One region of the Salinicoccus sp. Marseille-QA3875 genome, then DNA from elsewhere that is predicted to be linked to it. Evidence: riboswitches for the same ligand, from Rfam matches in the RefSeq annotation. Region 1 holds a riboswitch; each other region holds the start of a gene.
What was found. A riboswitch is a leader RNA that binds a small molecule or an ion and turns the genes downstream of it on or off. The one in region 1 is predicted to bind thiamine pyrophosphate.

Region 1 (7,647 bases):
ACACTATAAAATGACAGCAGCAGAATAACCGCTATATTACCGCTCCAGCCAAACACACGATACCATCTTTTACCGCCCAGATATTCAAAGCTTTCTATCGGGTTTCTGCCGCCTGCACGTCCGATGACGAACTCAGATAATAATAACGGCAGGCCGACCACTAATGTGAACAGCAGAAACATAAGCAGGAATGCCCCGCCACCATGTTCAGCCGTCATGTAGGGAAAGCGCCACAGTGCCCCCAGCCCTATCGCTGATCCAGCTGCAGCCAGTATAAAACCAATTTTAGAACCCCATTGCGATTTCTCCAAATCTTCCCCTCCTGAATAAAAAAATATAGAACGTTTACATATATTAGCATACAAACACTTTTTTTAATAGTGAAATAAAACAACTTAAATAGGAAAAGCCGGCCCTCCCGGGCCGGCTGAAATTCAAATGATATTTAGTTTGGATTGTCTTCTAAATCCGGAATAGGTCTTTCGTAATACTGACGGTCTTTATTTGCGTTGAAATGGTCTGCCTTCTCCACCTTGACATCAGTCACATAGTCAGGCATTTCAACAAAGTTTTCGTAAATACCTTTTTCAACGAGGTAGTTTCCTTCAGGGAAGAGAACACCGACGTTGCCATCTCTTATATCAGCATGTTGTACGAAACCTTGGAATACACCGTTCCTATTGTAAAGAACAACTGCCTCGCCTTCTTCAAGACCTTGTTTATAGGCATCATTCTTGTTCATCAGGACACTGTAACGACCCATATGGTTGAATGCGTCTGTATCGCCGTAAACCATAGAGTTGAACTGTTTTCCACGGCGCATCAGAAGTTTGAATTCGCCCGCTTTTGCATTGTTGTCCGGAATATCCATGCTGATCAGATTTCCACGGCCGTCCGGTGTCGGACATACGCCGCCTTCACATAACCAGGCACCGCCGTACTGATAAACATCGCCGGCTTTCTTCAAATACTGGACACCATCGTACTGAGGGTTCGCTACAGCGATCTCATTACGGATCTCCTGACCGGATTTAAAATCAATCAGATGTGCATTTTCAGGTTTTACCCGTTTAGCAAGGTCAATATAAATTTTCCACTCACTACGGGCTTCTGCAATACGGTTACGGTTACCTTCAATTTCAGGTGAGAAGTAAATCATTCTTTCAGTTGAAGTTGACAGACCGCCGCCATCCTGTTCATAGCGGGTTTTTGCAGGCAGTACGATGACTGCTTCTTTTGCATCCAGAAGAGTGGATGTATTCAGAATAATATCCTGATGTACACGAATGTCCAGATTTTCCAGCGCATCTTTCACGAAATCAGGATCCGGCATCGTTTCAAGGAAGTTACCGCCCGACATATAGTAAAGTTTTAATTTCTTTTCATTATCTTCAGGCAGCATCGCATTTTCAATTGTTACACCGACAGAGTCTCCTGGCCACTTAGGCAGTTCGAAGTCCCATACTTTTTCAATTCTTTCAGTGTTAACTTCATCATAGTCTCCACCCGGTAATGAGAATGGATCAGCACCCATCTCACCTGAACCTTGAACACTTGAGTGTCCGCGAAGCGGCATAAGACCATTGTATTTGCGTCCAAGCCAGCCGCGAAGCAGCGCAAGGTTTGCAACTTGTGAAATGTTATCTGTTGCGTGTTTGTGCATTGTAAGTCCAAGCGCCCAGACCATAACACCATTTTTGGACTGTGCAAGCAGGTTGCTCAGTTCAATGATTCTATCCTTCTTGATTCCTGAAGATTTTTCTATCTCTTCCCATGATTGCTCCTGTACTGTTTCCCTGAGCTCTTCATAGTTATTGACATGTTCACGTACGAATTCATGGTTGACAGCTGAACCTTCTACTGCCTCTTCCATATCGAACCAGTGCTTCATGACACCATGCATTAAAGCAATGTCTCCGCCGATGTTCACTTCATAGAAATCGTCTGCAAGCTTTGTGCCGAATAATGCAGATTCTACGACTGAAGGCACCCAGTAGTTCTCCATGGCAGGTTCTCTGTATGGGTTGATTACGATAATTTTCGTACCGCGCTTTTTAGCTTCCATCATGTATTTAGTGGATACCGGGCTTGCGTTTGAAGCAACACTTCCCCAGAACACCAATACATCTGTACCAAGCCAGTCCTGATAGTTACAAGTTGAAGCACCGACACCCACCGAACGTTTCAAAGCAGATTTACTTGGTGAATGACAGATTCTTGATGCATTATCTATATTGTTCGTCTCAAGATAACGCGCTGTTTTTGCAGCCACATAATATGACTCGTTCGTGATGCCGCGGCTTGTTAAGTAGAATGCATACTGCTTGGGATCAAGTTTCTTCATCTTGTCTGCAACAGTACCCATTGCCTCATCCCATGAAATTCTCGTGAATTTGTTTTCGCCTTTACGACGGATCATCGGATAAGGGATACGGCCCAGCTCTCTAAGTTCTGATGAATCAAGCTTTCTAAGCTCATTTATGTCCTGGTGCAGTATTCTTGGTTCAATCGGTGGTGCTGTATTCAGTCTTAAGACGTTGAAACGCGTTGTACATACGTGCGGCCCTGTTAATGTCTGGTCCTGAAGACCGCCTACACCTAATGCACATCCGTCACAAACACCCTTTAAAATTATATTTTTTGCATAGTTCAGATTATCCTTGTTTTTCCATGCAACTTTTGCCGAATCTATAATATGTCTTGGTTTAACTTTTGTGAATCCAAAAGGTACAGGGCTGACCCATAGACTGGTATCCCATTTTTTAGTTTTCTTAATAGGACCCGGGTGTAAAGTTTTACCCATTTATGACACTCCTTTTATCGATAGTATATATATTATACATTAAGTTTATATGTTTAAAAAGAATATTTACTCAGATGTCTGAGGTTTCTCTTGTATTGTTTGTGGACTGTCTCTCACTTGAGAAGTGCTTTCCCTCAATTTTTTAATATCCACTCTGATCCATAATGAAATAATCAGTGCAACTACAAACATTGCGGTAAATATATACAGTGTCATCGTGTAGCTCGCTGTCGCCTCGTAAAGTTCCGCAACAATAAATGGACCTGCGAGGCCTGCAGCAGCCCATGCCGTCAAAATATAACCATGAATGGCGCCAAGCTGTTTCGTACCGAAAATATCACCAATATACGCTGGAATTGCAGAGAACCCACCGCCATAACAGGAGATCATAATAAACAATAAAATTGCAAATAAGTATTCATTTGTGACCAGAGGCAGCATTGCGAACACACCAATTTGAATTATAAAGAAAATAGTATATAGATTCGGCCGGCCGATATAGTCTGAAATTGATGCCCATATCAATCGTCCGCCGCCGTTGAACACACCCATAATACCTACGATGATTGCTGCAGCCGCTACTGAAATACCTGTAATTTCCTGGGCCATCGGGCTGGCTACTGCCAAGATAGCGATTCCACAAGTGACATTAATAAATAACATCAACCACAGAAAATAGAACCTTTTCGTTTTAATTGCTTCATTCGCAGTTAATTGCACCAGATCCTGTTTTACTTCCTTAGCTGAATTATCATCATTTTTCATACCTTCGGGTAAATAGCCTTCAGGCGGCTTTTCCAGATACAGGCTGGATGCCAGCATCACTACAAAATAAATGGCAGCAAGTATGTAAAATGTTGCAGCAATACTGAATTCATTCATTAAAAATTCCATTGCCGGCGAAGCAATCATCGCAGCAAAACCAAAGCCCATAATTGCAAGCCCTGTTGCCATCCCTCTTCTGTCCGGAAACCATTTGACAAGCGTTGAGACCGGTGTAATATAACCTATCCCGAGACCGATACCGCCAAACACACCATAGCCCAGATACAAAAGCCATAAACTTTCAATTTGTACAGCATATCCCGCCATTGCCATACCGACAGCGAAAAATGTTGTCGATACTAAACCGGAAGCTCTCGGACCATACTTTTCCACAAAGTGGCCCATAAATGCTGCAGAGAGCCCTAAAAATAAAATGGCCAGGCTGAATGTGAATGACACATCAGACAATGACCAGCCGACCGATTCCTGAAGCGGACCGGTAAAAACACTCCATGCATAGACGGAGCCGATTGAAATATGTATACCGACACCTGCAAGGGCTATCAACCAGCGATTCTTGTTTACTTCCATTTAATTTCCCCCCATAAGCTTAAATATTTACATTAAATATAGTTATCATATAAAATGTATATGTTTGCTATAATGTATTATATATGTTTATCAATAGCTGGACAATGCATTTTCCTGAATTGTGAAATCTTTCCGAAAATATTTTTAAAGAGGTTATAAAATGGAAATAACAACAGACAGAAAGATTGTCAGATACTTTGACGGTCAATTTTCTGATATAGATGATGTAGTTGCAGAAGAGTTCCCGTTGACTATTTATATCAATGATATTGAGTTTGCCACTCTTGTATGCTCTCCTGAACACCTGGAAGAGCTGGTCATCGGCTTTCTTGCGTCCGAAGGTGCAATCAGATCTTATAAAGATATTCTGTCCATCAATCTCGATGACAGAGGCGGCTTTTGTCATATAAAGCTGAACAAATCAATTCCTACCGATCATTTCCAGTATTCTAAACGCATATTGGGTTCGTGCTGCGGCAAAAGCCGTCAATTCTACTTTCAAAACGATGTCGATACAGCTAAAGTATCAATGAGTAAAACGACATTGACCCCGGAACAGATCAGCAGGCTGATGATAGAAATGCAGACGACGAGTACAATTTTCAAGGAAACAGGCGGCATTCATAATGCGAGTCTGGGCAGCCCTGATGGCACTGTCGTCCACCGCGGCGATATCGGTCGTCATAACGCACTTGATAAATTATACGGCTACTGCGTTGAAAATAATATTTCAGTCAGGGATAAGATTCTGGTATTCAGCGGCCGTATTTCATCCGAAGTTTTAACTAAGGCAGCTAAAATCGGTGTCGGCATCGTTCTGAGCAAATCTGCTCCTACGGATCTGGCAGTAAAACTTGCCCATGACCTAAACATTACTGCAGTCGGATTTGTGCGCGGCAATTCATTTAATGTCTACAGCCATCCATGGCGTATAAAGGAAATTGAATAATCTTTATATTTAGACTCGTGTCATTTGACTTACATGCTTTACACATTTATCATAAAACTAAGTAAATAACAGTACCACTAGGGGTGCATTAGCTGAGATAGCAGATTTCTGATATAAATTTATCAGAAAGTGCTGATCCCTTCGACTTGATCTGGGTAATTCTAGCGTAAGGAAGTGGTTTAGTACATAAATATCAAACAGCTAACCAAATATATTTCTATAGACTATGATGCTCTTTTGGTGTGTGCTGTTATTTATATTACTAAGCCCGCTTCTGCAATGATTTCATTGCCGGAAACGGGTTTTTTATTTTGGTAAAGGGAAGGATGGGGTAAATATGACAGAACGTCTGCCGATTGCTCTGACGGTTGCAGGAACTGACCCTACAGGCGGAGCTGGTATTTTAGCAGATATCAAGTCTTTTCATTCGAGAGAAGTATATGGCATGTCCGCTGTCACATCACTTACAGCACAAAATACGATGGGGGTGCAGGATGTCTTCAACGTGCCTGCAGATTTTCTCTCAGCACAGCTTGAAAGTATATTTTCAGATGAGGTGCCGAATGCCATGAAAAGCGGAATGATCGCAACCGAAGAGATGATGCGGGTTTTAAAATCTTACGTCACAAAATATGAAATGCCGCTTGTCATCGATCCGGTAATGATTTCAACGTCAGGGCATAATCTGATAAGCGGGGACGCCATAGCCTATTTGAGAGATGAACTGCTGCCTGCAGCCTTGACAGTGACGCCCAATATCATGGAAGCGGAAAAACTCACAGGTGTGGACATCGAAGATGAAGAAGATGTAAAAAAAGCCGCAAAAGTATTCATTGAAGAGATTGGAGTGCAAAGTGTAATCATAAAGGGAGGGCATTTAAAAGGTGCTGCGGTGGATTACCTGTTCGAAAAGGATAATGAGGTCAGATTGACCTCAGACAGAGTGGACACTAATCATACTCACGGCACAGGGTGTACATTTTCAGCTGTCATTACAGCAGAACTCTCCAAAGGCAAGCCATTGGAGAAAGCTTTTCGGATCGGGAAAAAGTATATAACCATGGCCATACAGAAGACTCCGGGAATTGGAAAAGGTGACGGACCGGTTAACCATTTTGCATATAAAGGAGAGTTGTAAATTTATGTCACTTTTACAAAGTATACGCGAAGAGCCGCCGCTTATTGTCTGTATAACAAATGACGTAGTGAAAAACTTTACCGCCAACGGGCTTATTGCACTGGGTGCTTCACCGATTATGAGTGGTGAAAAAGATGAGGCTGAATCTCTGATGAAAGCAGCGGATGGGCTGTTGATCAATATCGGCACTGCTGACACGCACAAGAAAGAATTGATGTCAGAAATGATCGTTCAGGCGAATAAAAATAACGTCCCTGTCGTATTGGACCCGGTCGGTTATGGCGCATCTTCTTTCAGAAAGAACCTTATCGATGAACTGATCGAGAATTATAAGGTTGACCTCATCAAAGGAAACAGAAGTGAAATGCTGGCATTGTCAGGAGAAGAGAGTATATCCCGCGGTGTCGACTCTGCTGAGGAAAGTGATGCACTTGAAATAGCTGAAAATACATTTAGTAAATATAATATACCGGTACTCGTTACAGGAGAAACAGATGCCATCGTTACACATGATCATAAATATACTCTTCATAACGGCCACGGACTGCAAGGGAGAATAACGGGTTCAGGATGTCTTCTTGGCGCAGTTACACTGACATTCATCGCCAAAAGTGACGATGTTAATAACGCCGTTATAGACGCTGTCAGTTACTATAACCTGTGTGCCGAATCTGCAGTACAGAACGGTGCTGCAGGCCCCGGTACTTTCATACCGGATTATATCGATGCGTTGTATTTGAATGATGATGTTATTTTAAAAGATAAGGCTGTTAAATCACATGAATAAAAATGACTTGAGACTTTATTTTATATACGGTTCAAATGGTGGAGATATAAAGAGCAGTCTTCACATAATAGAGCAGGCATTACAGAGCGGCATCACATTATTTCAATTGAGAGAGAAAGGAACTGATGCACTGACTGGTAAAAAGCTACAGGACTTTGCTCTGTCGGTCAAAGAACTGACTGCTGGATATAATGTTCCCTTCATCATAAATGACGATGTCGATCTTGCGAGGGCAGTACAAGCCGATGGCATCCATATCGGCCAGGATGATATGAGTCCTGAAAAGTTGCCTGTATATTTTGATGATAAAATTGTCGGACTGTCCGTTCGTGATGAGATGGAACTAGCTGCCAGCAATTTGGATAATGTCGATTATATTGGTACGGGACCAGTCTTTGCAACAAGCTCAAAAGACGATGCAGGTGAAACTATAGGTGTCTCCGGCTTAAAGTTGATGCGTGAAAAAATAGGAAATTTACCGATGGTGGCTATCGGTGGAGTAACGCTGAATAACTATAATCAATGTTTAGAAAATGGTGCGGATGGCATCGCAGTCATTTCGGCAATTTCCCAGTCGGAGGACATTCGCCACTCTGTCCGTAAATTCCTGGAAT
Region 2 (7,647 bases), 870 kb from region 1:
TTGACTACGCTGTCCAAGTTTCCGACTTCGAGTCTGATTACGCGACTGACGCAGGACGTCCTGATGACTGAGATGCTGTTATATATGTCTCTGCGTATTGTACTCAGGGCACCGCTCCTTGTCGTCGGATCGCTGGTCATGTCGTTCGTGGTAAATCCGACGCTCGGTTTTTATCTATCCCTGCTGACGCCTTTCCTTCTGATATTTTTATACATAGCGGCAAAACACGGGGCAAAAATATTTTTACGTGTCCAAAAGCGTCTGGATAAGCTGAACAGATTCATCCAGCAGAATTTGGAGGCGGTGCGCCTGATCAAGGCGAACGACCGTGCGTCATTTGAAAACGATAAATTTTTCGGTGTGGCCGGCAAGCTTAAAAATGATACTGTCAGCGGCCTGAGGCTGATGGAGTCGATTTTACCCGTACTGCTTCTCATAATGAACACGAGTCTCCTGATTGTCATATGGGCATCATCAGACCTGCTGTCAACGGGCAATGTTCAGATTGGTGAAGTGGTTGCCGTAATCAACTACGGCCTCAGAATGCAGGGTGGATTCTCGATGTTTGCATTCATCATCATTGCCTACTCCCGTTCGAAGGCGAGCAGCGAGCGTATGAATGCGGTGCTTGATTCACCGGTTACAGAGAATAATCATGAGGCAATCTACAAAGAGGCGAAAGCGGGTTCTGTACGCTTCAGCAATGTGTCTTTCAAATATCCGGGTTCCACAAGATATGTATTGAAAGATATCACTTTTGAAGTGGCTGAAAATGAAAATCTTGTAATCATGGGAGGGACAGGCTCAGGCAAAAGTACTTTAATCAGTTTGATTCCAAGGATGTATGATGTAATCGAAGGAAATGTTTACGTCAATGACATAGACGTCCAGGACTGGAATGAAGAAGATCTCAGACAGACGATCGGCTACGTACCCCAGTCGGCAATCCTGTTTTCGGGCTCGATCTATGAAAACCTGTTATGGGGGGACGATGAAGCGCTGCATACGGATATTGTCGCATCGACTGAAAAAGCACAGATTCATGAAAATATCGAAGACTTCGATCATCAATATAAAACGATTGTCGGCCAGCGCGGTGTGACACTTTCAGGCGGCCAGAAACAGCGGTTGTCAATTGCGCGGGCGCTCGTCCGACGTCCTTCGATACTGATATTGGATGACAGCACTTCTGCGCTCGATATTAAAACTGAATCGGCGCTGTGGGACGCTCTGAATGAAGAGAAGGCGACCCGTATCGTCATTACACAGAAGATTGTCACGGCACAGACTGCAGACAGAGTCATCCTCCTTGATGACGGCAGGATCAGTGCAACCGGCACCCACACGGAACTGCTGGAAAGATCAGAGCTGTACCGACGTATCAACGCATCCCAAAATGAGGGGGGGCATATCGATGATTGATAAAATAAAAAGACCGTTCGGCTATGAACCGATCTTAACCAAGGAAGATCTTAAAGGTAAGAAGAAAAAAGAGGATCAGCGGGCCAATGATTTCTGGGGGACGCTGGTCCGCCTATGGCAGTTCATGAGGAATGAGCGGAGATTATTGTACTTCATCATCTTCGTGGTGATGATAACGAGTCTGTTGACAATAGCGGGACCGTTCCTTGTCGGACAGACTGTCGACAATTATCTCGTCGTCCAGGAGTTCGACGGACTGATCGGGGTGCTGGTCTTCATATTCTTCATCTATCTGCTGTCATCGGGGACCCAGTACCTTGCCTCCTTCTTAATGGTGGGACTGGCACAGAGGACGATCTACAATTTGCGGGTCCGTTTATTTTCACATATGCAGGAACTGTCGGTCAGATTTTTTGATAAGAGACAGCACGGTGAACTGATGAGCCGGATGACGAATGATATTGAAACATTGTCTCAGACGATGAACTCATCGTTCATCCAGTTCACAACAAGCATAGTGACGCTGATCGGTACAGTTTCTGTAATGTTATATTTAAGCCCGCTTCTGACGCTGCTCACGATGACCATCGTCCCGGTGCTCATTTTCGGTGTGGCATTCGTAACAAAAAGGACCGGTCCCCTTTATAAGCAGAGACAGCGGAGAACCGGGGAACTGAACGGATATATCGAAGAGATAGTCTCCGGACAGGAAATCGTCAAAGTTTTTTCACAGGAGGAAAGGACGATAGCGGCTTTCGATGAACGGGCATCAAAACTGAAGCATGTCACTTTCTGGGCGCTGCTTTATGCCGGTTTCATCCCTAAGATAATGAATATGCTGAACAACATCAGCTTTGCGATCGTCGCCGGTGCCGGCGGCCTGATGGCGCTATATACAGACGGCCTTGTTACAATCGGAACCATCGTCATCTTCGCAGAGTTTGCGAGACAGTTCACCCGTCCGCTTGCAGACCTTTCGAACCAGTTCAACCAGGTGCTGTCTGCGATTGCGGGAGCCGAGCGTGTGTTCCAGATCATCGATACAAAAGAGGAATCTGACGATGGAACGATTGAAGATAAGACAATACAAGGCAAAATCGATTTTAAAAATGTCTATTTCTCTTATGATAAAGAACAGTTTGAACCGACGATACAAGATCTGACATTCTCGATCGATGCAGGTGAGTCCGTCGCACTGATCGGTGCGACGGGTGCAGGTAAGACGACTGTCATGCAGCTTCTCGCCCGTTTCTATGAAGTGGACGGCGGTGAAGTGCTGATCGACGGAACGAATCTGACTGAATACAAACGCCATAATGTACGTTCACAGACAGCATTTGTCCTGCAGGACCCGTACTTGTTCGAATCGACCATCAGAGAAAATATCAGATACGGAAAACTGGATGCCACGGACGAAGAAGTGGTTGAAGCGGCGAAGCTTGCGAATGCACATGATTTCATCGTTCAGCTCGAAGATGGTTATGACACGGTGCTCGAACTGGATGAAGGGTTTATTTCACAGGGGCAGAAGCAGCTGATTTCGATCGCCCGTGCACTGATCACAGATCCAGCGATTCTACTTCTGGATGAAGCGACATCAAGCATTGATACGGTGACCGAGCTTAAAATCCAGGAAGCGCTTGAACATCTGATGAAAGGAAGAACGAGCATCATCATTGCACACCGTCTGAATACGATCAAAGCGGTGGACAGAATATTTGTGCTGGAAGACGGCCGGATGCTGGAATCCGGGTCGGAAGCGGAGCTGCTCGCTAAAGAGGGACGCTACTATGAAATGATAAATGCCAAATGACTTCACAAACAGCATCAAGTGTACTATCATACTAGTTAACTGAATAATAAACACATCCACTAGGGGTGCCCCGTGCGGGCTGAGATTCACCCTTAATACCTGATCTAGATTATGCTAGCGTAGGAAAGTGGCATATTTCAATATATGCACACCGTACGTTTGCGGTGTGTTTTTTATTTGGAAATATATTTTTAGGGGTTTTGTTATGGCAGAAAGAAAAGGTCTGACGTTGACAGATGTACTGATAACAGTTGTAATCGGTTTTGTATTTGCAGTGATCTATTCGCTGTGGGGAGCAATCTACACGGTTCTCCAGCCGCTCGGACTGCACTTGAATGAACTGGCTTACGGCATGTGGTTCATCGCAGCTGTCGTCGCTTATTTAATATTGAGGAAGCCGGGTGTTGCACTGCTTGCTGAGTTTGCGGCAGGGGCGGGGGAAACAATCGTCACTTTGCAGTTTGACGTATTCTTAATCGTTTATGCTCTGCTTCAGGGGCTCGCATGTGAAATCATCTTTGCTCTCTTTAAATATGAAAGCACCAGGATGATGACGGCAGTTTACGCAGGTATCGCAGCAGCACTGATCACACTGCCGATCGACTGGTTCTACGGTTATCTGGCCGAAGTGGCCACATGGAATATTGTGTTGATGTTTTCGTTCAGAATCATCAGCGGTGCATTGATTGCAGGTGTGCTCGCGCACTTGATCTATCAGGCGCTCCGTGAGACCGGCGTATTGAAATTCGTCGGCAGCCGCAAATTAAATCATGATGAAGGATTGTAGAAGATTTGGCTATTGAAATAAAGAACCTCAGACTGAAGTTTCCTGAAACGGATAAAAGACAGTTCAGCAATTTAAATATAAATATAAAGACGGGCGAGAAGGTGCTGATGCTCGGCCCTTCAGGTTCGGGGAAAAGTACACTTCTCAATATTCTCGGCGGTAATATACCGAGAAGTATGGATATCCCTTTTAAAGCGGATGTCCTGGATGTCGATACAGAAGCTGCCTACGTGTTCCAGGACCCGGATTCACAGTTCACGATGCCGACTGTCGTTGAAGAGCTCGCGTTCATTTTGGAAAACAGAAATGTACCGCGTAGGGAAATGGACCGGATGATACAGGATGCTCTTTTTAAAGTAGGCTTGAAAACAGACTTGAAGATGCCCATCAATAATTTATCAGGAGGGATGAAACAGCGTCTCGCGATCGCTTCGGCACTGCTTCAGGGCAGTGGAACTTTATTGCTTGATGAACCGACAAGCATGCTGGACGAAGCATCGGTCGGCGGCCTGTGGCAGACACTTGAAAATATCTGGGAGGACAAGACCGTAGTCATTGTGGAACACCGCGTGAACGAGATATGGGATAAGGTCGACCGCGTCGTCTTAATGAATGCAGAAGGCGAACTTATCATGGACGACAGCCCCCACAGCATTATGGATAACTACATTGAACTGCTGAACGAATACGGTGTATGGCACCCATATTCATGGGACTATGCGCCGGTTTTCACTAAAGTTGAGCCAGAAGATGAAACGCTCATAGAAATAAATGACATGACGCTCGAAAGAGGCAGAGAGACACTTTTGAACATTGACAATTTAATAATCAAAAAAGGTGAATGGCTGACAATTGAAGGAGAAAACGGCACCGGAAAAACGAGTCTGATGCTGGCGCTGATGAAGCTGGTCAAAACGGACGGCATCATCCATGTGAATGGCAAAAAAGTCAGGAAGACAAAAGATATTGCGGGCACCGTCTACCCTGTATTTCAAAACCCGGAACTGCAGTTCATTACGAACAAAGTTTACGACGAAGTGTTCATCAACCTGGAGATGCATTATCCACAGGATGCAGCGCATGAAAAATGTGAGGCGCTGCTCGGCAGAATCGGTCTGGATCATGTGGGTCATCTGCATCCGCTTGAAATTTCTACGGGGCAGAAGCGCCGCCTTTCTGTAGCGACAGCAACCGGCGGTGTGCCGGAAGTCATGATTTTTGATGAGCCGACATTCGGTCTTGATCAGAAGCTTTCATACGAACTGCTCAAGATGTTCCATGAACGCGTCGAGGAAGGCGTCACTGTCATCATGATCACTCATGACCGCGGCATTACAGAAAGATATCCGACGAGAAGACTGATACTTGAGAATAAAGGGATTACGGAAGTCCGGGGTGACGGTCATGCTTGAACAGATAAAAAATTATCATACATTCGTTGACAGGACGAATCCACTCACTAAAATTTTTATAGGCATACTGTTATTTCTGTTGGTCGTATTGATGCACAATCCGAATCAACTGTTTTATCTATCATTCATCATGCTGATCACCATGATCATTTTATCGGGCATACGACTCCGGTATCTGGCTGTGGTGCTGGTATTGTTTTTCGTGTTTGGTCTATTTTCAGCGATGTACATGATATTTTACGGCGCCGGGTCGACGACTTTATTCCGCCTTGGGCTCATTCATATAACCGAAGAGAGTCTGATCAGGGGGATCCACATCATGATGCGCGGTTTGACGCTGTCATTTTTCGGTGCGCTCGTCATTTTCACTACAAAGCTGACGGATGTATTTTACAGTCTGATGATCCAGCTTAAATTAAAGCCGAAATTTGCGTACTCGTTCATGGCGGCAATCCGCATGGTGCCGATTATTGCAGGTGAGTATATGATGCTGAGACAGGCAAGAAAGGTAAGAAAACCGCTCATTCATAAAAAGCATATTTCAGGTATTAAAGGGTTCATCACGACGGTGATCACTTTATTGTCACAAAGCATCAGACGTGCATACCGTCTCGGTGTTGCGATGGAGGCGAAACAGTTCGATGACGGACCGAGAACTTACTATTATCAGACTGCATTCTCGAAATATGATGTTTTATTTGTACTGATGATCATTGTAATCGCTTCTGCTTCTCTCTTCCTCGGAACGGCATTTAATCTGATTAATGTCACCGATGCGAGGTAATCAATCAAATGTACTTTAAATTACTGATGAAAACCGATATACTATATAAAGATATTTCAATGGAGTAAATGGGGTTTTAAGATGAATGAAGAACAGAGATTGGATGCTTCAAAAGTCAAGCAGAAAACAGAAGAAAAAGACTACAGTCAATATTTTCAACATGTCTATCAGCCTCCGAATCTAAGAGATGCAAGAAGGCGCGGAAAGACGGAAGTTGAGTATCATAAAGATTTTGAAATTGATGAACGCTTCATGGGCCTCGGCAAAGGGCGCAAATTTTTCATCAGGACCTACGGCTGCCAGATGAATGTGCATGACACGGAAGTCATCGCCGGCATATTTACGGCACTCGGGTACGAGCATACCGATACGACGGATGATGCAGATGTCATCTTGCTGAACACGTGTGCAATCCGTGAGAATGCGGAGAACAAAGTGTTCAGTGAAATCGGTAACTTGAAACATGTGAAGCAGAATAATCCCGAAGTACTGATCGGAGTCTGCGGGTGCATGGCTCAGGAAGAGTCGGTCGTGAATAAAATCCTTAAATCATATCAGAACGTTGATATCATTTTTGGTACTCATAACATTCACCGTCTGCCGAATATACTGGATGAAGCATACATGTCCAAAGAGAAAGTGATAGAAGTCTGGTCCAAAGAAGGCGACGTTATTGAAAACCTGCCCAAAGTCCGTGAAGGCGGCACGAAGGCATGGGTCAACATCATGTATGGATGCGATAAGTTCTGTACATACTGCATCGTACCTTTCACACGCGGTAAAGAGCGCTCAAGAATGCCTGAAGACATTCTTGAAGAAGTCAGGGATCTCGCTGCAAGAGGCTACCAGGAAATTACGCTGCTCGGCCAGAATGTCAACTCATACGGTAAAGACCTGAATCTGGACTACAGCTATGATCTTGGCGACCTTATGAGCGATGTGGCAAAGACCAATATTCCACGCGTGCGCTTTACAACAAGCCACCCATGGGATTTCACGGACAACTTGATTGATGTGCTTGCGACGGGTGAAAACCTGATGCCGCATATCCACCTGCCTGTACAGTCCGGTAACGACGATGTGCTTAAAATCATGGGCAGAAAGTATACGAGAGAAGCCTACCTCGAACTTGTCGGTAAAATCAGAGCGAAAATGCCTGATGTAGCGCTCACGACTGATATTATCGTCGGGTATCCGAATGAGACCGAAGAACAGTTCCTTGATACGATGTCACTTTATCAGGAAGTCGGTTTTGAGCATGCCTATACGTACATCTACTCGCCGAGAGACGGTACGCCGGCAGCCAAAATGGAAGACAATGTAAGTGATCAGGATAAAAAAGACCGTCTGCAGCGACTGAACCGTCTGGTGACGCATTACACGCGTGACGCGCTGAGCAAATACCAGGACGAGTATGTGAACGTACTTT
Region 3 (7,647 bases), 1.0 Mb from region 1:
TTTAAACGATATTTTCAATAAAGTGAATATACCAATCGTCAATTCGAATATTGATTTTTTGGATGACCCTTTAAAGGATAAAATAAGGAAACATGCAATGATGTCTTTTGATACGCCTCATGGTAAGCTGACCGTCGGTTTTGTCAGTGCCGTCCCGACTCAGATCATGAAGTGGGATAAATATAATCTGGAAGGCAATGTGGAAGTGTCTTCGATGAAAGAATCGATTGATGCTGAAGTGCAGGTGCTGAAAGAAAATGGTGCCGACCTCGTTATTTTATTGTCCCATTCGGGCATGAGCCGGGCGAAAGAGGATATGGAGCGTTTCGGTGAAAACCAGGCATTTCTGATGACGTTTTTAAAAGATATTGACGGCATCGTCTTCGGTCACACACACGAGCTGTTTCCGCACGACGGATATGAGATAGATGTCAGTACATTGGATATCGTCAAAGGCACAGTGAACGGTGTACCGATGGTGCAGCCGGGTGTACAGGCGAGCCATCTCGGGAAGCTGACTTTTGAAATCGATATGACAGACGGCCTCCGGATTACGGACTCCAAAGCGCAGCTGATTGATGCTGAAACAATTGAGCTGGCACCGGAATACTTATTACAATATGAAGGACAGCATAATAAGGTGCTTAATTTCCTGAGTACAGCATTCGGTGAGATAAAAACCCCGTGGCACTCATATTTTTCAAGGGTGGCACCGTCCTACTCCGTGCAGGCCGTTGCTGAAGCGGCTAAGAATTATACATTTAAAATCAAGGACGATATTGAACTGCCGGACCTGCCGGTGCTGGCGTTTTCCTCGGCAGTCAAATCCGGACGGGACGGGGCGGATGACTTTACGGTCATAGATGCCGGCACATTCACTTTGAGCGATGCCATTGACATTTATAAGCATCAGAACAACTTTATGATCATTAAAGTGACCGGCGATATACTGAAGGAATGGCTCGAGTGGAGTGCTTCACAGTTTACATCGGATAAGGATGAAAACATACTGTTCCCGAACCGCTCACGTCAGGGCTTCCCGGGATATAACTTTGATGTGTTCATCGATCTTGAATATACGATTGATATTTCACAGCCGCCGAGATATTCAAGTTCTGCCAAAAAGATCAGCGATTCTGAAAGAATCGTTTCGATTACTTATAAAGATGAAGAAATCAGCCTGCAAGATGAGTTCATCGTCCCGGCACACAACTACCGCGTGGCGTATACACCGTTTCTCAGAGACCAGGAGATACTGCATGAATCAGATCAATCGATACGTGACCTCGTCATCGATTACATGAAAAACGGACCAGAGTTTGAACTGAAAAATCCGATAACGGTCATACCTGCCGGCAAATATTACTTTATTTCCGCGACAAAGGCACAAAACTATATTAAAGACGAACCGATCAGGCATATCCGAACGATAGATGATGGTTACAGCTGGTACGAAATTGAAATGTAAGAGGGATATAAATGACACTACCTGTTAAAAATGAATATTATACAAGTACAGTTCTGGATTATACTCACCAGGGACTCGGTGTGGTAAAGATCGACGGCTACCCGATCTTTGTCCAGGATGTACTGAAAGATGAAGAAATAGAATTCAAAGTGATCAAAGCGAATAAAAAATTCGGGTACGGTAAGATGACCAAACTTATCGAACCGGCGAACGAGCGCATAGTCCCGCCGTGTGTATATTACTACGAGTGCGGCGGCTGCCAGATCCAGCCGCTCAGTTACAGTGAACAGCAGGCATTCAAAAAAGGCACTGTTGAAGCGAACATCAACCGCCAGGCGAAGCTCGGTGTGGATGTGCATGAAACTATAGGCATGGAAGCACCAAGCTATTACCGCAACAAATCGCAGATTCCTGTGCAGAAAGTGGATGGTGAACTGAAGCTCGGGCTGTACAGACCGAGAAGTCACGACATCATTGATATTAAACACTGCATGATTCAAAAGGACATTCATAACGACATTATGAATGAAGTCCGTGAGCTGCTTAAAACGTTCAACATATCCATCTATGACGAGCATAAGCATAAAGGGCTGCTGCGTCATCTGATCATCCGCTCGAACCATGATGATTCTGAAGTCCAGGTGGGCTTTATTACCAATGGTCATAAAAATCCATTTGGCGATATTATAAGGATACTGGTTGAGAAATTCCCGGCGATTACGAGTGTCGTGCAGAATATCAACATTGATAAGACGAATGTAATTTACGGCAGTGAGACGAAAGTGCTGCACGGTGCAGAGTATATTACCGACGAACTGCTTGGCAAAAAGTTCAAGATCCGTGCACGGTCATTTTATCAGGTGAACCATGAACAGACGGAAAAACTGTATACGGAAGCGTTGAAAGTTGCGGACTTGAAAGGCGATGAAACAATCATCGATACGTATTGCGGCATCGGCACCATCGGTCAGGTCGCGGCAGAACATGTCGGTAGAATCATCGGTATCGAAGTCGTGGATTCTGCCGTCGAAGACGCGAGAGAAAACGCGAAGCTGAACGGCATTGATAATGCAGAATATCATCTCGGAAAATCGGAGGTGGTCATGAAACAGCTGGTTGCAGAAGGTGTAAAACCGGACCTGGTATTCGTCGACCCGCCGAGAAAAGGGTGCCACGAAGACTTTCTCGACAGTCTGGTAGAAGTCGCGCCGGAAAAGATAGTTTATATTTCATGCAACCCGAGCACGCTGCAGAGAGACTTGAAAATCCTGAGCGAACAGGGCGGCTATTCAGTCAGCCCGGTAACGCCGGTGGACCTGTTCCCGCAGACGAATCATATAGAAGCGGTGACGCTGTTGGAGAAGAAGTTGTCTAACTAAAATAAACCTTTGTTTTTTCATGTCAGATTCAATATCTATTCAATACTTTTATCATCCCTGGCCCCGTGATCCATTTTTTGTTCAACGACAAATGAGTTGGGAAAGTGGGTTTTATAATTAACTTAGCCACCTTTGACACAAAAATCACCTAAGAAAGATTAATTTTAGGTGATAATACGCCTAATCTATTTTAAATACGCCTAAAAAATGATATAATTAGGCGATTAAAAAGGAGGTTAAGCGAATGAGAGCTTTCAATTACTATAATTTGAAATATTATCATTGGGATAGCGAGATTCTCGGATTGGTTTCACAAATACACGAGTACAAAGGCAGACAAGAATTATATTTAAAACAAAAACCTGCTGTTCTGGATAAGTTAGTTGAAATAGCGAAGATTCGCAGCACAGAAGCTTCTAATGAAATTGAAGGAATTGTGACCACCGACTCGAGACTACGTGATCTATACCAGGATAAAACAATTCCAAGAAACGGGGATGAAGAAGAAATCCTGGGTTACCGGGATGTGTTAAATACCATTCATGGAAGCTTTGAGTTTATACCTATCCAATCAACGTATATTTTACAGTTACATCGAGATTTATATCAGTATTCTGCGAAATCATTTGGCGGAAGATATAAAGCAACACAAAATATCATCACCAAAACCGGATCGGATGGAAGACAAAGTGTGATTTTTACACCGCTTGATTCTTATGAAACACCTATTGCAATTGATAATATATGCGAAAGCTATAATCAGACACTCGAGGACGATGTAATTGATCCACTTGTGTTGATTCCAATTTTTATCCTTGACTTCTTATGTGTTCACCCGTTCAACGATGGTAATGGACGGATGTCGAGATTATTAACAGCTCTATTGTTATATAGAGAAGGTTATGTTGTTGGAAAGTATATCAGTATTGAAAGCAAAATAGAAAAGACCAAGGAAAGTTATTATGAGGTATTGGAACAAAGTAATCACAAATGGCATGAGGAAGAGAATAATCCTTTTCCATTCATTAAATATATTTTAGGAATAATACTTTCTGCTTACCGTGATTTTGAAGAGAGAGTTGATTTAATGGATGATAAATTACCTTCCAAGGAATTAGTCATTCAAGCAATAAATCAAAATTTAGGGAAATTTACTAAGAGTGAAATCATGGATCTGGTCCCGAGTATCAGCAGGGCATCAATTGAAAACGCGCTGAAACAACTTGTTGAAGATAACGAGATTGAGCGCCATGGTAAAGGAAGAGCAACTTTTTATACTAGAAAATAAGTATTGAAATTATTAGAATTAACGGATTGTCTGATTCAAATTTCAAAATAAAGCCTGTCAAGATCAACTATTTCCGCAGTCGAAAACATGGAGGCGGGTTCAATGAAACTGGACGTAAATAAACCTCAATTAACCATCATGGGTGTGAGATTTAACAATCAGAAAGAGTTTAGAGGTGCACTATATGCAATCAGATCCAATATGATTGAAGGCGACGATTCATCTATTTACCAAATAGTGATGTATTGAGAAATATCCGCAACTCGTGTATGTTGGTCATATAAACCAAATACGTTCCAACTGGGGGCAGTCTTAAAGGCTTGAGAAGTACCCTTTGAACCTGAACTGGTTAATACCAGCGGAGGGAAGTGGATAAATTTATTATTGAATAAAGATCGAATCAATATATAAAAGCATCAATCCCTCCTCCTCCAGTCGGAACGACTAACAGGAGGAATTTTTTATGCGTTTTTCAGAACAGTTGAGGGAAAGGACGAAAGACAGCTGGGATAAGAGTCTGAATCATCCTTTCGTTAAAGGTATTGTTGAAGGTGACCTGCCGCTCGAAACATTCAAGAATTATATTTTGCAGGATATTTATTATTTGAAACATTACGGGAAAGTCCATGCATTCGCAGCGGCGCATGCGGATGATTTTCATGTATCTGCGAGCCTGGCCGGGAAGGCGAAAAATACTGCTGAAGCGGAACTGACTGTACATAAAGAACATGCTGAAATTTTAAATATTACCGACGAGGACATTGCAAACTTCAAACCGGCACCGACGGCTTATGCCTATACGTCCCATTTGTACAGAGTTTCCTTGTCCGGCAGTCTCGTGCAGATCATCGCTGCGATTCTGCCGTGTTACTGGCTGTATGCGGATATCGGCATGAAATATAAAGAGGCGAAACCTTATGAGGAAATCTACCGCAACTGGATCCGGATGTACGCGAGCGACTGGTTCCAGGAGTCGACTCAGGAAATGATCGACCTGGTTGATGAGTTGGCAGCGAAAGCAAGTGAGGATGAAAAGGAAAAGATCATTGATCAGTTTGTGATCGCGAAAGAATACGAACTGGCATTTTGGGAGATGTCATACACATTTGAAACGTGGATGTCCGAGCGGGAATGAATTTATTTTACCCGATTGAAACGGGCAGAAATTGTCGGGTGGCGGGAAACACCGGTTGATAGACTTGTTAGTGAGTGGAGGTAATTGAATGGATATGTTAAGAGGATTCAATCAGGCGCTGGATTATATCGAAGATAATCTTGAAAATCGGATTGATTTAAAAGAAGTGGCAAAGAGGGCCTACAGTTCCGAATATCATTTCAAAAGGCTGTTTTCACTTTTGTCCGGCATCACAATTTCTGATTACATCAGAAGGCGGCGTCTGACTGTTGCAGCGGCGGAATTGAAAAAGTCGGATATCAAAGTGATTGATGCAGCGGTAAAATACGGCTATCAGTCACCGGATGCGTTCGCGCGGGCATTTCAGAGTTTTCACGGAGTGACGCCATCGGCAGTAAGAGATAATGAACAGAGTTTAAAAACATATCCTAAAATGTCCTTTCAACTCACTATTCAAGGAGGAGTCGAAATGAAATACCGTATTGTGGAAAAAGAACCGTTCAAAATCGTTGGAGTCAAGTATGAAGTGGAAATGGCGGACGAGGTGCTTTCGCCGTCGTATGGAGAGATGATGGAAACCATCAGTGAAGCGACAATGACTGATTTGGCATCGATGTCCGAAGAGAATGGATATGGAATAGTTCACGCCACAGCAGATTACAGTGAGAATGATACAGCTCAAGCGACTTTCAATCAGTATATCGGTGCATTTTCAGATGATGAGACAGACGAGTATTCCACTTTGAAAATCGGATCTTATAAATGGATCGTCTTTGAAGCGGAAGGGGACTGGCAACAAATTGAAAAAACATGGATGCGGATTTATACGGAATGGCTGCCGTCTGCATCTTATGAGCTGGACTCGGGACCTGAAATATTGGCAGATAAAGAGGATAGAGCGAGATTTGTATTACAATCAAGGATAAAGATTAATAGGGATATCATCGTCCGGGCAAATAAACTTTGTCCGGCTTTTTAGTGTTTTATTGACTGGCATCAAGGGTAAATAAGTTTAAAGATGTATATGAGTGTTTTTCAACCCACCCGGAGCATACAACTTGAATAGGGGGAAAAATTTATGTCTGTAAGAAAAGATATTAGACGCATCAACGAAAAAGAGGACGAACTCGGTGTTTTGACTTTATATTTGAATACAGATGCAAGCAACCCGGATTTGAATAATGGCGAATGGAAAATCCACTTGAAAAATGAGATTAAAGAGATGAAAAATTACGCAGATAATACGGCAGCTGAACCCGAGAAGAAAGCACTGAAGAAACTGCTTAAAAAGGTAGAGGATCGTGTAGGTGAACTGCAGATGGAACTGCAGAAAGGTCTGATGATTACAGCTTCTGCCGATGAAGAATTGTGGGAAGAAAAAATTCTTCAGGTGCCTGTGACAACGACACTCCACTGGGAGAAAATACCTGCCACACAGCAGCTTGAGGCGATGGTTCAAAAGTACCCGAAAGCAGCGATAGTCGTTCTTCAGCAGATGGATGCGCGTTTTATTGAAACGGAACTCGGATCCATAATAGATGAGGTCACTTTCAGCTGGGATTTGAACCGTGAAGACTGGCTGGATTACAGCAGCGGTGCATCGGTCGGTTCAAGAGGTTCCAACCAGGATCACTTCGAACGCCGTTTCGATGAAAATAAAAACCGTTGGTATAAAAATCTGGCACCAAGGCTCGGCAAAGAGATCAAAGACCGCGGGCTGGAAGGTGCATACCTAGTAGGCAGCAATGAGCTGGTTCCAGATTTAGAGGAGCATATGCATCAAGGACACCTTCTTGGCGTATTGACCAAAAATATCGGTATGAAACCGAACCATGAAATCGTAAACGAGATATATCAGGATTTAATTTGATATAAATTGCAGCACCTCACTATTTAAAGAGCACTCGGGAGCAAATCCCGGGTGCTTATTTCATATCCACAAATAGATGAGGACACCGACAGATACGCCGAAAATCGCATGGCTCACAGTCCAGTTGATCCAGGCAGCAGTATCCTTATGGCTTGGAGGCGTCGGAGTCAGCATGCTCAAAAAATATAGTATCCCGCCGCCTACTGTATAGACGAATATATATGGCCATACGTCCCTTTCAAATCCAAAAGGAACCAGCAGGTAGAATAAGACAACTGCGCTGACGATACAGGTCATGTAATGAAACGTGAGACCGGTGATGCTTCTATCCGCCCAGCGCTTAAGAACAGGGATATAATCCATATTATAAAGAAGAATCTCTCCTTCATTGCCTGTCGTTAACCGGACTATTTTCATCACCAGGCCTAAAATAAACCCCGATATCGCCCCGATAATTATAAGTAAAATAAACGTAGCCATCACATCACCTCAATCTCATAAGATTCA

Region 2: linked by a shared signal. The riboswitch ahead of ACY8DT_RS11965 (ECF transporter S component) and the one ahead of thiD (bifunctional hydroxymethylpyrimidine kinase/phosphomethylpyrimidine kinase) in region 1 are both predicted to bind thiamine pyrophosphate.
Region 3: linked by a shared signal. The riboswitch ahead of tenA (thiaminase II) and the one ahead of thiD (bifunctional hydroxymethylpyrimidine kinase/phosphomethylpyrimidine kinase) in region 1 are both predicted to bind thiamine pyrophosphate.

The regions. Positions count from the first base shown of each region.
Region 1 is NZ_CM143103.1:1,487,537-1,495,183, reverse strand. Features, by position in the region: gene ACY8DT_RS07595 (sodium-dependent transporter) at 1-311, opposite strand, end outside; gene ACY8DT_RS07590 (FdhF/YdeP family oxidoreductase) at 446-2,803, opposite strand; gene ACY8DT_RS07585 (L-lactate MFS transporter) at 2,870-4,159, opposite strand; gene fdhD (formate dehydrogenase accessory sulfurtransferase FdhD) at 4,320-5,108, shown strand; TPP riboswitch at 5,178-5,298, shown strand; gene thiD (bifunctional hydroxymethylpyrimidine kinase/phosphomethylpyrimidine kinase) at 5,446-6,246, shown strand; gene thiM (hydroxyethylthiazole kinase) at 6,251-7,033, shown strand; gene thiE (thiamine phosphate synthase) at 7,026-7,647, shown strand, end outside.
Region 2 is NZ_CM143103.1:2,357,193-2,364,839, forward strand. Features, by position in the region: gene ACY8DT_RS11955 (ABC transporter ATP-binding protein) at 1-1,422, shown strand, start outside; gene ACY8DT_RS11960 (ABC transporter ATP-binding protein) at 1,415-3,235, shown strand; TPP riboswitch at 3,287-3,378, shown strand; gene ACY8DT_RS11965 (ECF transporter S component) at 3,441-4,022, shown strand; gene ACY8DT_RS11970 (ABC transporter ATP-binding protein) at 4,028-5,434, shown strand; gene ACY8DT_RS11975 (energy-coupling factor transporter transmembrane component T family protein) at 5,427-6,218, shown strand; gene miaB (tRNA (N6-isopentenyl adenosine(37)-C2)-methylthiotransferase MiaB) at 6,300-7,647, shown strand, end outside.
Region 3 is NZ_CM143103.1:462,715-470,361, reverse strand. Features, by position in the region: gene ACY8DT_RS02510 (5'-nucleotidase C-terminal domain-containing protein) at 1-1,468, shown strand, start outside; gene rlmD (23S rRNA (uracil(1939)-C(5))-methyltransferase RlmD) at 1,480-2,847, shown strand; gene ACY8DT_RS02500 (Fic family protein) at 3,092-4,135, shown strand; gene ACY8DT_RS02495 (hypothetical protein) at 4,238-4,384, shown strand; TPP riboswitch at 4,428-4,519, shown strand; gene tenA (thiaminase II) at 4,599-5,270, shown strand; gene ACY8DT_RS02485 (AraC family transcriptional regulator) at 5,359-6,249, shown strand; gene ACY8DT_RS02480 (VLRF1 family aeRF1-type release factor) at 6,349-7,140, shown strand; gene ACY8DT_RS02475 (hypothetical protein) at 7,201-7,620, opposite strand.